One region of the Ruegeria sp. BHSA163 genome, then DNA from elsewhere that is predicted to be linked to it. Evidence: riboswitches for the same ligand, from Rfam matches in the RefSeq annotation. Region 1 holds a riboswitch; each other region holds the start of a gene.
The links. A riboswitch is a leader RNA that binds a small molecule or an ion and turns the genes downstream of it on or off. The one in region 1 is predicted to bind cobalamin.
Positions count from the first base shown of each region.

Region 2: another riboswitch for cobalamin. It lies ahead of AC2FNV_RS16750 (hypothetical protein); the one in region 1 lies ahead of AC2FNV_RS07900 (metal ABC transporter ATP-binding protein).
Region 3: another riboswitch for cobalamin. It lies ahead of AC2FNV_RS12470 (DUF1636 family protein); the one in region 1 lies ahead of AC2FNV_RS07900 (metal ABC transporter ATP-binding protein).

Region 1 covers NZ_JBXWSJ010000012.1:54,183-58,373, reverse strand. The annotation lists gene AC2FNV_RS07910 (metal ABC transporter solute-binding protein, Zn/Mn family) at 1-84, opposite strand, end outside; gene AC2FNV_RS07905 (metal ABC transporter permease) at 81-983, opposite strand; gene AC2FNV_RS07900 (metal ABC transporter ATP-binding protein) at 976-1,734, opposite strand; cobalamin riboswitch at 2,082-2,291, opposite strand; gene AC2FNV_RS07895 (SLC13 family permease) at 2,531-4,191, shown strand, end outside.
Region 2 covers NZ_JBXWSJ010000038.1:35,503-39,693, reverse strand. The annotation lists gene rsgA (ribosome small subunit-dependent GTPase A) at 1-1,014, shown strand, start outside; cobalamin riboswitch at 1,257-1,476, shown strand; gene AC2FNV_RS16750 (hypothetical protein) at 1,468-1,974, shown strand; gene AC2FNV_RS16745 (protein-tyrosine phosphatase family protein) at 1,977-2,480, opposite strand; gene AC2FNV_RS16740 (DNA polymerase III subunit gamma/tau) at 2,651-4,191, shown strand, end outside.
Region 3 covers NZ_JBXWSJ010000023.1:56,287-60,477, forward strand. The annotation lists gene cobN (cobaltochelatase subunit CobN) at 1-767, opposite strand, end outside; gene cobW (cobalamin biosynthesis protein CobW) at 771-1,826, opposite strand; gene AC2FNV_RS12470 (DUF1636 family protein) at 1,830-2,213, opposite strand; cobalamin riboswitch at 2,298-2,505, opposite strand; gene AC2FNV_RS12475 (NAD(P)-dependent oxidoreductase) at 2,653-3,612, shown strand; gene AC2FNV_RS12480 (class I SAM-dependent methyltransferase) at 3,768-4,191, shown strand, end outside.

The DNA.
Region 1 (4,191 bases):
GTCTTCATCAGCGGGCACCGGCCATGCGACCAATGCGAAGCAAGCCGAGACTACGCCGGCATAAAGGGACTTAGTAAGAGTCATCTTGCTCTCTCTTCTTGTTGAATTTGCGCCAGAGGAACTTCTTTGGAAACTGCCGATTTGCGCATTCGTCTCCCAAAACCGAGTGGACCAAATACGGCTGACACCAAGAAAAAACAGCCTGAAACCAGGACTATTGCCGGGCCTGACGGGGTTTCCGGAAACAAATAGGACAATGTCAGCCCGATCCAGCAACTGGACAGGGCGAAAACAAATCCCAGAACCAGTTGCCCTGTGATTGTGTTGGCCCAATAACGGGCTGCTGTAGCAGGCAGAATCATCAGGCCAACGGCCATTAATGTACCCAGAGTTTTGAATGCTGCCAGCAGGTTCAGGACCAAAAGCAACATGAACCCCTGCTCGGTCAACCAAGGTCGCCGTGTCCGCGCCTCAAAGAAAACAGGATCACATGTGCTTACGATAAGCGGGCGCAAAAGAATGGCGAAGGAAATCAAAGTCACGGTCGCCACTCCGCCGACGAGTATCAAAGATGCATCGTCGATACCCAGAATTGAACCAAAGAGAAAACTTTTTAAAGGAACAGCAGAACCGGCCGCGGACAATATGAAAATTCCGACCGCCAGTGCGATAAGGTAAAGTGAGGCAAGACTAGCGTCGCTGCGTAGTATCGTTCTGCGTGCCAAAAAAGCTGTCAAAATAGCAACGCCAACACCTGCGATTAGACCGCCGATCAGCAGTGACATAACTGAAAGGCCAGTTGTCACGAAACCAATTACAATTCCCGGAGTGATTGCATGAGCCATCGCTTCGCCAGCAAGCGACAGGCGCCGCAGTACAAGAAATGCACCAACCGGGGCAACCGATGCGGATAGAACCGTTGTCGCAACAAATGCACGACGCATAAAGGTGAAGCTCCACATCTCAGTCAAAAGATCAAGCATTCGCGGGCTCCACTATCGAAGGCGCACTACGGAACATCCAAGATGCCTGACTTTCCGAGAGATAGCCCTGAGCGACTAAACGGTCAGGCGTAAGTACATCGTTTACTGTGCCGTGTGTTGCCTCTTGCCTACCCAGCAGCAGCGCGTGGCTACAATGGTCCAGCACAGATGAGAGATCGTGAACGACCAATACCACAGCGCGCCCTTCTTCTTGCCATCGACGGATTATCCAAAGCAAATGAGCCTCGGTGCTTTGGTCGACCGCTGCAAATGGTTCGTCCAACAGTATCAGCGGCGCGTCCTGCATGATCACACGCGCGAACAGGGTTCGCTGAAGCTGGCCTCCGGATAGCATGTGCAGAGGTCGATCCGCGATGTCGAGTACACCGACCTCGTCCAGCGCAGTTTCCACCCGAACCCGGGACGCGTTGTTCAACCCTGAGCGAAGGCCAAATCCGCGCCAAGATCCCATTGCCGCAAGATCGCGAACACGCAAGGGAAACCGCCGGTCGAATTCCGTCATCTGCGCCAAATAACCGATTTCACGCGGTTTACCCATGGGCCACTTAAGGTTTCCAGACAGTGGTTCCATCAAACCAAGTAGCATTTTGACAAAGGTACTTTTACCCGATCCGTTGGAACCCAGAACAGCCAGCGTCGTGCCACATTCGATATCCATTGATAGACGGCGAAACAGAGTCAGATCGCGGTAGCCGAGCGAAAGATTTCGGAGTTGCAGGACTGTAGACATCAAAGCACCGCGAAAATCGCGGACCAAAGCATGGCCGAAAATAACAACGCGCCTATGATCAAGTTCACAACGCTGAATTCGGTGAGGCAGCGGCTCTTGGCCCCGTCAGATTTAAGTTCTTTCACGCGCCGCATTAGTCATTGAACCATTCTGAAAAGGTAGACCGAAATGCGCCTTTCGCAGAGGACATAGAAAGTAACCGCTCGGTCTCGCGTGTTCTAAAAAGTGGGTTTGAAATGCAAGCACGCTTTTCAGCTGTCGATTGGACAGGTGAAACAAATTCAGCTCTTTGGACGGCATTAACCGCTGTGAACATCTTAGCCCCCCTCTGGGTCACCCCGCCCAGGTTGATTCCACTTATGATGGCAGGTCTCCTGACTTACGGGTCATCGCTTTCCCGATCCTTCCCAGGCCAAGCCCAGTGGACGATCTCGGGTTGCTCACCGCCTACAGTTGCGGGGGCAGTCTCGGATTTGGACACTAAAGCGGGCCCGCACCGTGTTCCCTTTTATCCCAAACCGACAAATGCGGTCGGGAACCATCCGGGCGACAGAACACGAATTGGTTTGATTCGCCAAGGCCTAAAGTTTCTTCGAATGGCCACGTTAAAGATTTCGATCGGTTTACCCCGTAAATCTGTCATTTTTATACTGTGGGCGATCTGAAACTTTTTCCAGATTTTTGCTTTTTTGTGAAAGGTAATGACAAAATGACAGCTAGTGCCTTAACTTTCTTCTAACCCTCCAAATTCGTTATCCGGGTGGTTTTAGTGGAACAATTGACGTTTTCTTTTGAAATGGGGGTGGTATGTGCTCTGCTGGCCTTCACCGTTTTCCTGTTTGTTTCGGAAGTAGTACGAATTGACCTCTCCGCTATATTGGTCCTCGTTCTGATCGGCCTCCTTAGCTATGCGCCCGGGTTGGAGAATCTTGCAAACGTTCCGCACCTTTTTGATGGGTTTGCATCAAACGCCGTGATCTCAATTATCGCAGTCATGATTGTGGGCGCTGGATTAGACAAGACAGGTATTATGAACCGGGTCGCGTCTGTCATATTGAAATACGGCGGCACGTCTGAAAGCCGGGTTCTGCCGATCGTGTCCGGCACTGTAGGGGTCATTTCGTCATTTATGCAGAACGTTGGTGCCGCGGCGTTGTTCCTGCCGGTGGTCAGCCGCATCTCGTCCAGGTCCGGCATCGCTTTGTCCCGCTTGCTAATGCCCATGGGATTCTGCGCAATATTGGGTGGCACCATGACAATGGTGGGTTCTTCGCCGCTTATCCTGTTAAACGACTTGATCCTTACCGCAAACGAAGGATTGCCGGACGATCAGAAAATGCAACCGTTTGGCTTGTTTTCAGTGACGCCGGTCGGTGCCGTACTGATCCTGACGGGAATTTTTTATTTTATGCTGTTGGGCCGCTGGGTTTTACCTGACGATACCGGCTCGGATAATACTGGAACAGGACAAGGCACACAGGAATACTTACAACGTGTGTATGGTCTGAAAGCAGACGTTTTCGAAGTCATCGTTCCAGCAAACAGTCCTTTGGTTGGCCAAATCCTTGCTGACATAAACCACGAAAACCATCTTTACATCATTTCGACTTTTTACCGTGGTAAAACATCTATGGTGCAAGTTCTGACTGCTGAGATAGCCGCGCCTTGCAGGTTAGCGATTATTGGCCGCCGATGGGTAGTTGAAGAATTCGCCCGTAAATTCGGGTTGAAAGTCCTTCCAGAGCTGGATGTATTTGTCGAAGAATTTGCACCCACAAATGCAGGTATTGCCGAAGTGGTGATAACGCCTGACAGCAAACTGATCGGGAAGTGTCCTCGCGAACTGTTGTTCAGGAAGACTTATGGCATGTCGCTACTTGCGATACATCGGGGGGAGGAGACGCTTAGCCACGTAGAAACCGATACGCACGAATCCACTCAAATCGGCCTTGAGAAATTTCATGCCGGCGACATGTTGGTTGCCCATACCCGATGGGACAACCTGATGCGAATAACTCGGGATCCGGATTTTGTTGTCGTGACATCCGACTTTCCGCAGGACGAGTTGCGACCGCAGAAGGTTGGTTGGGCTCTTGCTTTCTTTGTCATTTCACTTTCGTTGATATTGTTTACCGACGTTCGTCTATCGCTGTGCCTTTTGACGGGCGCGGCCGGAATGATGCTGACAAAGGTCTTGAGTGTTGACGAAGCCTATCGCGCAGTTGGTTGGAACACGGTTTTCCTGCTCGCCTGCCTGATACCACTTGGGCAGGCGGTTCAAAATACAGGGACTGCCGCTTGGATAGCTCAGCAGATCATGATCTTGTTGGATGGGTGGCCGATATGGTCGCTTCAGGCAGGTGTCGCTATATTGGCCACTGCATTTTCACTTGTGATGTCAAATGTAGGAGCAACAGTATTGCTCGTTCCCTTGGCGGTCTCAATCGCCATGGCTGC
Region 2 (4,191 bases), on a different contig from region 1:
TCGGACCTTGGATGGTCCTCTCATTTTGCCGCACAACACGCGGTTGATGCCTCACTGAATCCATATCGTATTTCAGCGGTTCATCGAGATCGCCTTATAGGCCTATCGCCTGAGGGCGAGGTGCCTTTAACGACCCCAAATCAGTCGACCGGAGATTTTGCTGTCGGCGACTGGGTACTGGCCGATGAACATGGTCGCATTCAGCGTTTGTTGGAACGTCGCAGCCTGCTTCAAAGACGTGCAGCTGGTACAAATGCCAAGTCACAGTTAATTGCAGCAAATGTCGACGTCTTGTTCATCGTCAGCTCTTGCAACGCTGATTTCAACCTGCCTCGGCTCGAACGATATCTGGCGCTGGCACATCAGGCGGGATGTTATCCTGTGATTGTCTTAACCAAGGCCGATACCTGCAAGGACGTAGCAGACTATAGTTCGCGTGCTGAAAGCCTGGCTCCATTCATAACTGTCTTGAGTGTAAATGCGCTGGATGCGGCTGATATCCAACATCTTCTGTCATGGTGCCCAACGGGTCAGACTGGCGCTCTGGTCGGGTCCTCGGGCGTTGGAAAGACGACGCTGGCAAACGGGATGACCGGTCAGTCCAACACAACGGCTGGTATCCGCGAAGATGATGCGCGAGGACGGCACACAACGACCTCGCGCGCCCTTATCAAGATGCGAAACGGCGGATGGCTTATCGATACACCTGGAATGCGGGCATTGCGGTTGCTCAATGCCGAAGAGGGTGTAGATGAAGTGTTTTCGGAGGTTATCGACCTCGCGAGAGCGTGCCGATTTTCTGATTGCCAACATTTGTCAGAACCCGGTTGCGCCATTCAGGCAGCTATCACCGCGGGAGAATTGGATGCCGCACGGCTTGATCGTTGGCGCAAGTTGCGACGTGAGGAATTGCACAATTCAGAATCCGTCGCGCAAGCCCGCGCTCGAGACAAGGCATTCGGCAAAATGGTAAGGTCCGTTATGCTGGACAAGAAGGCACAAAAGCGGATTTAAAATTTGGGCGCCGCGCAACCGGCGCCCAATATTCATGCCGGTATCATCCGGGGACAAACAGCTGCATTTCCATATGCAACGACCACTAGGTGTTCGACCTATCGTAATCCGAAGTCTAAAGGTTCCAACTGAGTGAACCGATAAAACCCTATGTTTGGATTTACCTTGCGTTTTTCTCCCTGAGTTTGAGCCTTAAGCTCACACTCCAGAATACAGCAAGCTTGACTTGGGTGTGGTTTGGCCATTAGCCGTTGGCTGATGGTTTCCCTGCCCTCGATTGAGGACGGGATTAAAAGGGAACACGGTGCGACCTTCCTGGGATACCGGAATGGTTCAAGTCCGAGACTGCCCCCGCAACTGTAAGCGGAAAGCGATGCCGAGATACCACTGGCCAACAGGCTGGGAAGGTCGGCAAAGCGACGACCCGCAAGTCAGGAGACCTGCCATCAAAAAATGAAACCGAAACTCGGGCGGGGCGTCCGGTTGGGGTCAGACCGTGATACGCGGGTCTTCCCGAACAAAGCCCATCGTCCAATGTGCGGAGGGCACATCATGATCTGGAACACGAAAACACATCGATTTACGGCCACGATTTGCCATCGCACGGGCACCGCGTGCCCTGCGATGGCACGCACGGGCCGTGAGCTGGCTAAGTCCATCTTAGCCTCGGGACGGAGTGCAACGCGCGATATCGAAATCGAAGGCAGCGTTGAACTGGCGTATTGCAAAAACGGATGCACCGCAAAGTTTCGTGCACGGGTGGACGAAGTGCGCCTTTATTGCGGAGTGGAAACTGACACCCAAATGGATCTGTTAGATACCTTTGCCGAGCTAATGTTTGGGACAGATTTTGGTATCCTGCCATCTAGTGCGACATACAATCCCCCATGCGCCATGCTCCAGGCGCTAACGATATCTGAAATAGATGTGGCTGAACCAGATTACTGTGCGATCCTCTAGGGCTATTGCGCCGCGAAAACGACAGCCGGCGCTGTCGCCCAATGCATTTGGTCATCAGTCTCAACCGCACAGGGGCGAAGGGCCCTTAATCGCGTCAGCGCCGTATCGGGATTTTCGCCGCATTCGACCATTAATCGGAGTACGACCATTCCCGAACGACCGCACCCGCCGCGGCAATGAACCAAGACGCGACCACCGCCGGAGAGCGCTTGCCGCGCTGATGCGCTGGCAACACCCCAGCGTTTGCGGATTTCCGCCGATGGTGCCCCAAAATCCTCGACCGGAAGGTGAACCCAACGGCTGGCGCGGCTTTGTACGTCGCGTCCAAAGTCGCGAGCGCCGTCCATGATCATCTCAACTTCAGTCGCCATCGAGATCACAAGACCCGGACGCCAGCCGGAAATCATCTCAAGATCACCGGAATAATCACCATTCCGCCCAGGCATTGAGGTTAGCGCAAGTGTGCCACCGCCCACTTGCAACGCATGAATCACCATTTGAGACATCTTGCCGTTCCCCCCGAAACGTTACCCAGTAAGTCTTACGCGTGACATCAGACTCGGTGATTTTAACTCTGCCAGCGCAGTTTCCAAAACAAAATCCTGCTTACCCGCTGTGGACGCGGACGACAGGGGCCTCTACGCTGCGGTCTGAATACGAATCCGCGAAAGCAGACATGACCGACACGCCCAGCCCCGCCTATCAGGTTCTCGCCCGAAAATATCGTCCCGAAACCTTTGCCGATCTGGTGGGGCAGGACGCTATGGTTCGGACGCTAAAGAACGCGTTTGCAGCAGACAGGATCGCGCAGGCTTTTATCATGACCGGTATTCGAGGCACCGGTAAGACGACAACAGCCAGAATAATAGCCAAGGGCATGAACTGTATCGGCCCTGACGGCGAAGGCGGACCAACGACTGAACCATGCGGTCAATGCGAACATTGCATAGCGATAATGGAAGGCCGCCATGTTGACGTCATGGAGATGGATGCCGCCAGCCGCACGGGTGTGAACGATATCCGAGAAATCATCGACAGCGTACGTTACCGCGCAGCGAGCGCGCGCTATAAGATTTATATAATCGACGAAGTTCACATGCTGTCGACCAGCGCTTTTAACGCGCTGCTCAAGACTCTGGAAGAACCGCCCGAGCATGTGAAATTCATCTTTGCCACGACGGAAATCCGAAAGGTCCCGGTGACCGTCCTGTCGCGATGCCAACGGTTTGACCTACGTCGGATCGAGCCCGAGGATATGATCGCACTTCTCCGCCGGATCGCGGCGGCGGAAGACACTAAAATCGCAGATGACGCACTGGCGCTGATTACCCGCGCAGCCGAAGGATCAGCCCGCGATGCGACCTCTTTGCTGGATCAGGCAATTTCGCACGGTGCCGGCGAAACCACCGCAGACCAGGTTCGTGCCATGCTGGGCTTGGCTGACAGGGGTCGCGTGTTGGACCTGATGGATATGATCTTGCGGGGCGACGCCGCAGGTGCGTTAACGGAATTGAGCGCACAGTATGCTGAGGGCGCAGATCCATTGGCGGTACTGCGTGATTTAGCCGAAATAACACATTGGGTTTCTGTTGTGAAAATCACACCAGACGCGGCGGAGGACCCAACTGTTTCCCCGGATGAGCGGGCACGCGGTCAAGATATGGCCTCAACGCTGCCTATGCGCGTCCTGACCCGAATGTGGCAGATGTTGCTTAAAGCGTTGGAGGAAGTGTCCGCAGCGCCAAACAGTATGATGGCTGCGGAAATGGCAATCATTCGTCTTACGCACGTTGCCGATCTTCCCAGCCCGGAAGAGCTGGTGAAACGTCTGCAAGATGCGCCGACGCCGCCACCCGGCGGCCCGGGCGGCGGTATTCCGAATGGAGGCCAAAGTGTTACTACAACGCATGTGTCGGCCCCTGCGTCATATGCCGCCACGCCACGTGGAAGCGCCGGCGCACCGACGGCTGCTTTGGCCCAAGACACTCAAACCGCGCTGGCGCGGTATCCGACGTTCGACCATGTTGTCGAACTGATCCGTTCTAACCGCGACGTAAAGTTACTGGTCGAAGTCGAGAACGGCATACGCCTTGTTTCATACCAGCCTGGTCGGATCGAGTTCACACCGGCCGATAAAGCACCCTCTGACTTGGCTGCCCGGCTGGGTTCGGCTTTGCAGCGCTGGACTGGAAATCGTTGGGCCGTCTCAATCGTATC
Region 3 (4,191 bases), on a different contig from region 1:
GAAACCGTATCACGCAGCCAATCGGCAGATGACGGCGCCTTTAATGACGGAGCGAATAAACCCAACGCTTCGAAACCGCGTGAACGCAAGCTGCGGATCAAGGCAGTCACAGGCGCTGTATCGGCTGAGGTCAGATAAGCGCGGTAGAATGTCACCAGAATTCGTCTCGGGTTTTCTGAAAACGCGTTGTCGGTCGAGATTACCCCTCGATCCGGGCACCATGCTCCACATTCAGGGATGGTTTTTGCGCCCATGACCGGCCCGGCATACAGGCCCGCTGCCAGCGCCATTTGCGCCAACGCTGCCTGCGCCGCAACTTCGCCGCCGGTATCACATAAATTCGTCAACCTGCGCAGTGTGGAAATAGGCAGTGTTGAATAGCCGTCCAGTCGGGTATCTTCGCGCCCGTCTGCTGGTAATACTGCCAGCGCCAGACCCTTGGCCTGTGCCAGCGCCAAAACTTGTTGTAGGCCATACGACCAGTAAGGAACGCCCCCTATCAATCGGACAAGTATGCCTTTGGCGCCCTCCAGCGTCTGTTCGATATAGGTGTCGACGGAAAGCGGGTGTTTCAATGCCGTTAGATTAGCCAGTCGCAGTGTCGGCATCCGACCATCAGGTCCGCCGCCACGATGCCAACCCGCCGCGAAAGCTCCCAGGTCGCTGTCAGAAAAAGATAAAACAACCAAATCTGCCGGGCTTTGGCCAAGATCGGTTGGGGTCTCTGTTTCTTCAAGCCCGTGGCTTTCGCGGAAGACGACGTGCATTTTTTACTCGGCTGGCTCGGCAACACCTACAAGAATGTTGCGAATTTCTGCTTCCTTGATGTCGTCATGTTCTCCGATAACCACCAAACGGGATCGGCGATCTTCGTCAGGTTTCCACGGGCGGTCAAATTGGTGACGCACGCGCGATCCGACTGCCTGAACCAACAAACGCATAGGTTTGCCGGTGACGGCCGCATAACCTTTGACGCGAAGGATATTCAACTCATTGGCCAGATGTTCTATCCTTGCGACCAGATCTGCTGGATCGCTCTGTTCAGGAAGATCGACGATAATGCTTTCAAAATCATCGTGTTCGTGATCATCGTGACCGTCATGATGCGATGGACGGGCATCCATATCATCTTCGGCTGCGGCTTCGAGACCAAGGACCACGCGCACATCTACTGCACCTTCGGCAACCTCGACAACAGGCAGGGAGCGCGGGGCTTCGGCTGCGATGATCGCGCGCGCCTTGGCTACGCCTTCGGGACCGGCCAGATCAGGTTTGGTTAGCAGGATAATGTCGGCGCACGAAATCTGATCCTCAAACACCTCGGACAGTGGCGTTTCATGGTCAATCGAGTCGTCTGCCATGCGCTGGGCATCCACGGCTTCGACATTTGGCGCAAACCGACCTGCAGCAACTGCTTCGGCATCCGCCAATGCAATTACCCCGTCAACGGTAATTTTTGACCGGATATCCGGCCAGTCAAACGCCTTTAGCAATGGCTTGGGCAATGCCAGCCCTGAGGTTTCAATCAGGATATGATCGGGGCGCGGCTCGAGCGCCATCAGCGCTTCGATAGTCGGGATGAAGTCGTCGGCCACAGTGCAGCAAATACAGCCATTGGCCAGTTCCATAATGTTTTCGGCTGGACAATCCGGAATGGCGCATGATTTCAGAATGTCACCGTCGACACCCACATCGCCAAACTCGTTCACCACAACAGCCAGACGCTTACCCTGAGGGTTCTGCATCAGATGGCGGACCAGTGTGGTCTTGCCTGAACCCAAAAAGCCAGTGATCACAGTAACGGGAAGTTTTTCTAGGTTGCTCATTTGTCAGGCTCCAATCGGTGGAATGCGGGCCGCACAGTTTTTGCGGAAATGTTCAGGACGTTCACGCCATTTGACCAAGCCGTCACCTGTGGCGAGGTACTTGGTGGCGCCATCGACAATCGTCTCAATATGATCAATTTCGTTCAGGTTCTCATAGACAAAGGTCCAACGTGTCGGTCCACCACGCAGGACGATGGAACACCCCTGATTACAATTTGAAAGGCACTCGACCGCCTTTAGTGTTACGCCAGAAGGCAAGTCGGCCTGCTTTAAAGCCCGATGGAGCACTGTTCCGGGGCGTTGGGTGTCATCCTCGATGGGAAGCCCGCGCCGACAAGTCGTGCAAACCAGCAGTTCGACTGGTGCGGTTTCTGTCACTTCTCTCATCCCCCTTCTGCGGTACGTGGGGGACGGGGTCTCATGCGGGCCACGCTGTTCGCAATGGTCCCGACACCGGAACACCCCGTCCGGTCTGGATTTCGGGCGCTGGCAGGTCTCCCGGCTTACGGATGTCAGAGGAGGCCTCTGGCAGGTGTCCCGCCTTCCCGGCCATTCGGGCCAGTGGCATTGGGCACCCTCTCCGGTCACGGTCGCGGGGGCGGCTGCGTTTGACGGTTTAACCCGCTGACGCATTCCCTTTTCATCTGCTGTTGCAGACACCAACGGATCGGACATGCGGCACCTGCAGGCGCCTTGTCAAGCGAGTCGCTTCACTGGATTGCATTGGGGGGTTAAAAACGACCTGCCAGCGTCGGTGGGCGGCACGACGTGCGCCACTGTCTCGTGCTGGCATGTCCGCAAGAGTGCGAGCATGGAGTGACGCTTTATGAAAGTTGGTTTCATCGGTCTTGGAAATGTGGGCGGAAAACTCTCGGGGTCGCTGCTGCGCAACGGCATCGATCTGACCGTGCATGACCTGAATTCGGATCTTGTCAGCGACTTCGTTGCCAAAGGAGCCAAGGCTGCAAAAGATCCGGCACAGATGATGCGTGATTGCGACGCAGTGATTACTTGCTTGCCGTCACCTGCTGCATCAGACGCGGTAATGCAAATGATGTTGCCTGAGGTCGGAAACGGTAAAATTTGGATGGAGATGTCCACAACCGACGAGGCCGAGGTCAAACGGCTTGGGGCCCTGGTTATCGACCGAGGAGGATCTGCCGTCGACTGTCCGGTTTCTGGCGGATGCCACCGAGCAGCCACGGGTAACATTTCTATCTTTGCAGGTTGCGACCGAGGTACGTTCGATCTGATTTTGCCCTTCCTAACGACAATGGGTAGACGTGTGCTGCACACTGGAGAGCTGGGGTCGGCCTCTGTATTGAAAGTTCTTACCAACTACCTCGCTACGGCGAACCTGATAACATGCGCCGAGGCATTGGTTACTGCGAAAGCTGCTGGGATGGACCTGAACACGACCTATGAGGCAATCAAGATTTCGTCGGGCACATCTTTTGTTCATGAAACCGAAAGTCAGGTCATTTTGAACGGTTCCCGTGATATCTCGTTCACGATGGATTTGGTCAAAAAAGACATTGGCCTGTTTCAGGACGTTGCCGATCGCGCGGGCGTTCCGCTTGAGATAAACCCGCTGATGATAAAAATTTTCGAAGACGGCATAGCGCGTTACGGCGACAGGGAATTATCACCCAATATCATACGGCGACTGGAGGAAGCGACTGGATTGGACATCCGAGCACCCGGTTTTCCCGCCGAGATGGAAGACGATGAACCAGAAGAGCCGGGTTATGAGGTGATCCCAGCCAACCGAGGAGCAGCTGGGTAACCAACCTCGAGCGATCTTAAGCAAGGTCGGGGGCATGGGCCAATTCGGATCACCGCGCTAATTCCGCCAACCACCATCCAGATTGGACAAAAACCAAGCTGTAATTTAAACACAAAATCAATAATCCGTGGGTGGTACAGGCAAGAGAGCAAAGAATGACGGATGAAACATTTCTCATCGTGACAACGATGAAGAATGAAGGGCCTTTCATGATCGATTGGGTGGCATACAACCGATCGATAGGCTTTGATGATATTCTGATCTTTACGAACGACTGCGACGATGGAACTGATGCGATTGCCGAGCGGATGCAGGAATTGGGTTGGGTCCATCACGAACGTAATCCGGTCGGTCCCAAGGAGAAACCGCAGACTGTTGCTTTTTCAAAGGCCAGAAGTCACTCCAGTTATCTTGCTTCGGATTGGATTCTAAGTCTGGACGTCGACGAATATATCAATGTTCGCGTGCCCGGAGGCGACATTCGCAGTTTTGTCGCGGCTAGCGGCGATGCAGATGCGATCTCGATGTGCTGGCGCATGTTTGGTCAAGGCGGTCAAAACGACTTTGTAAATCGCCCGG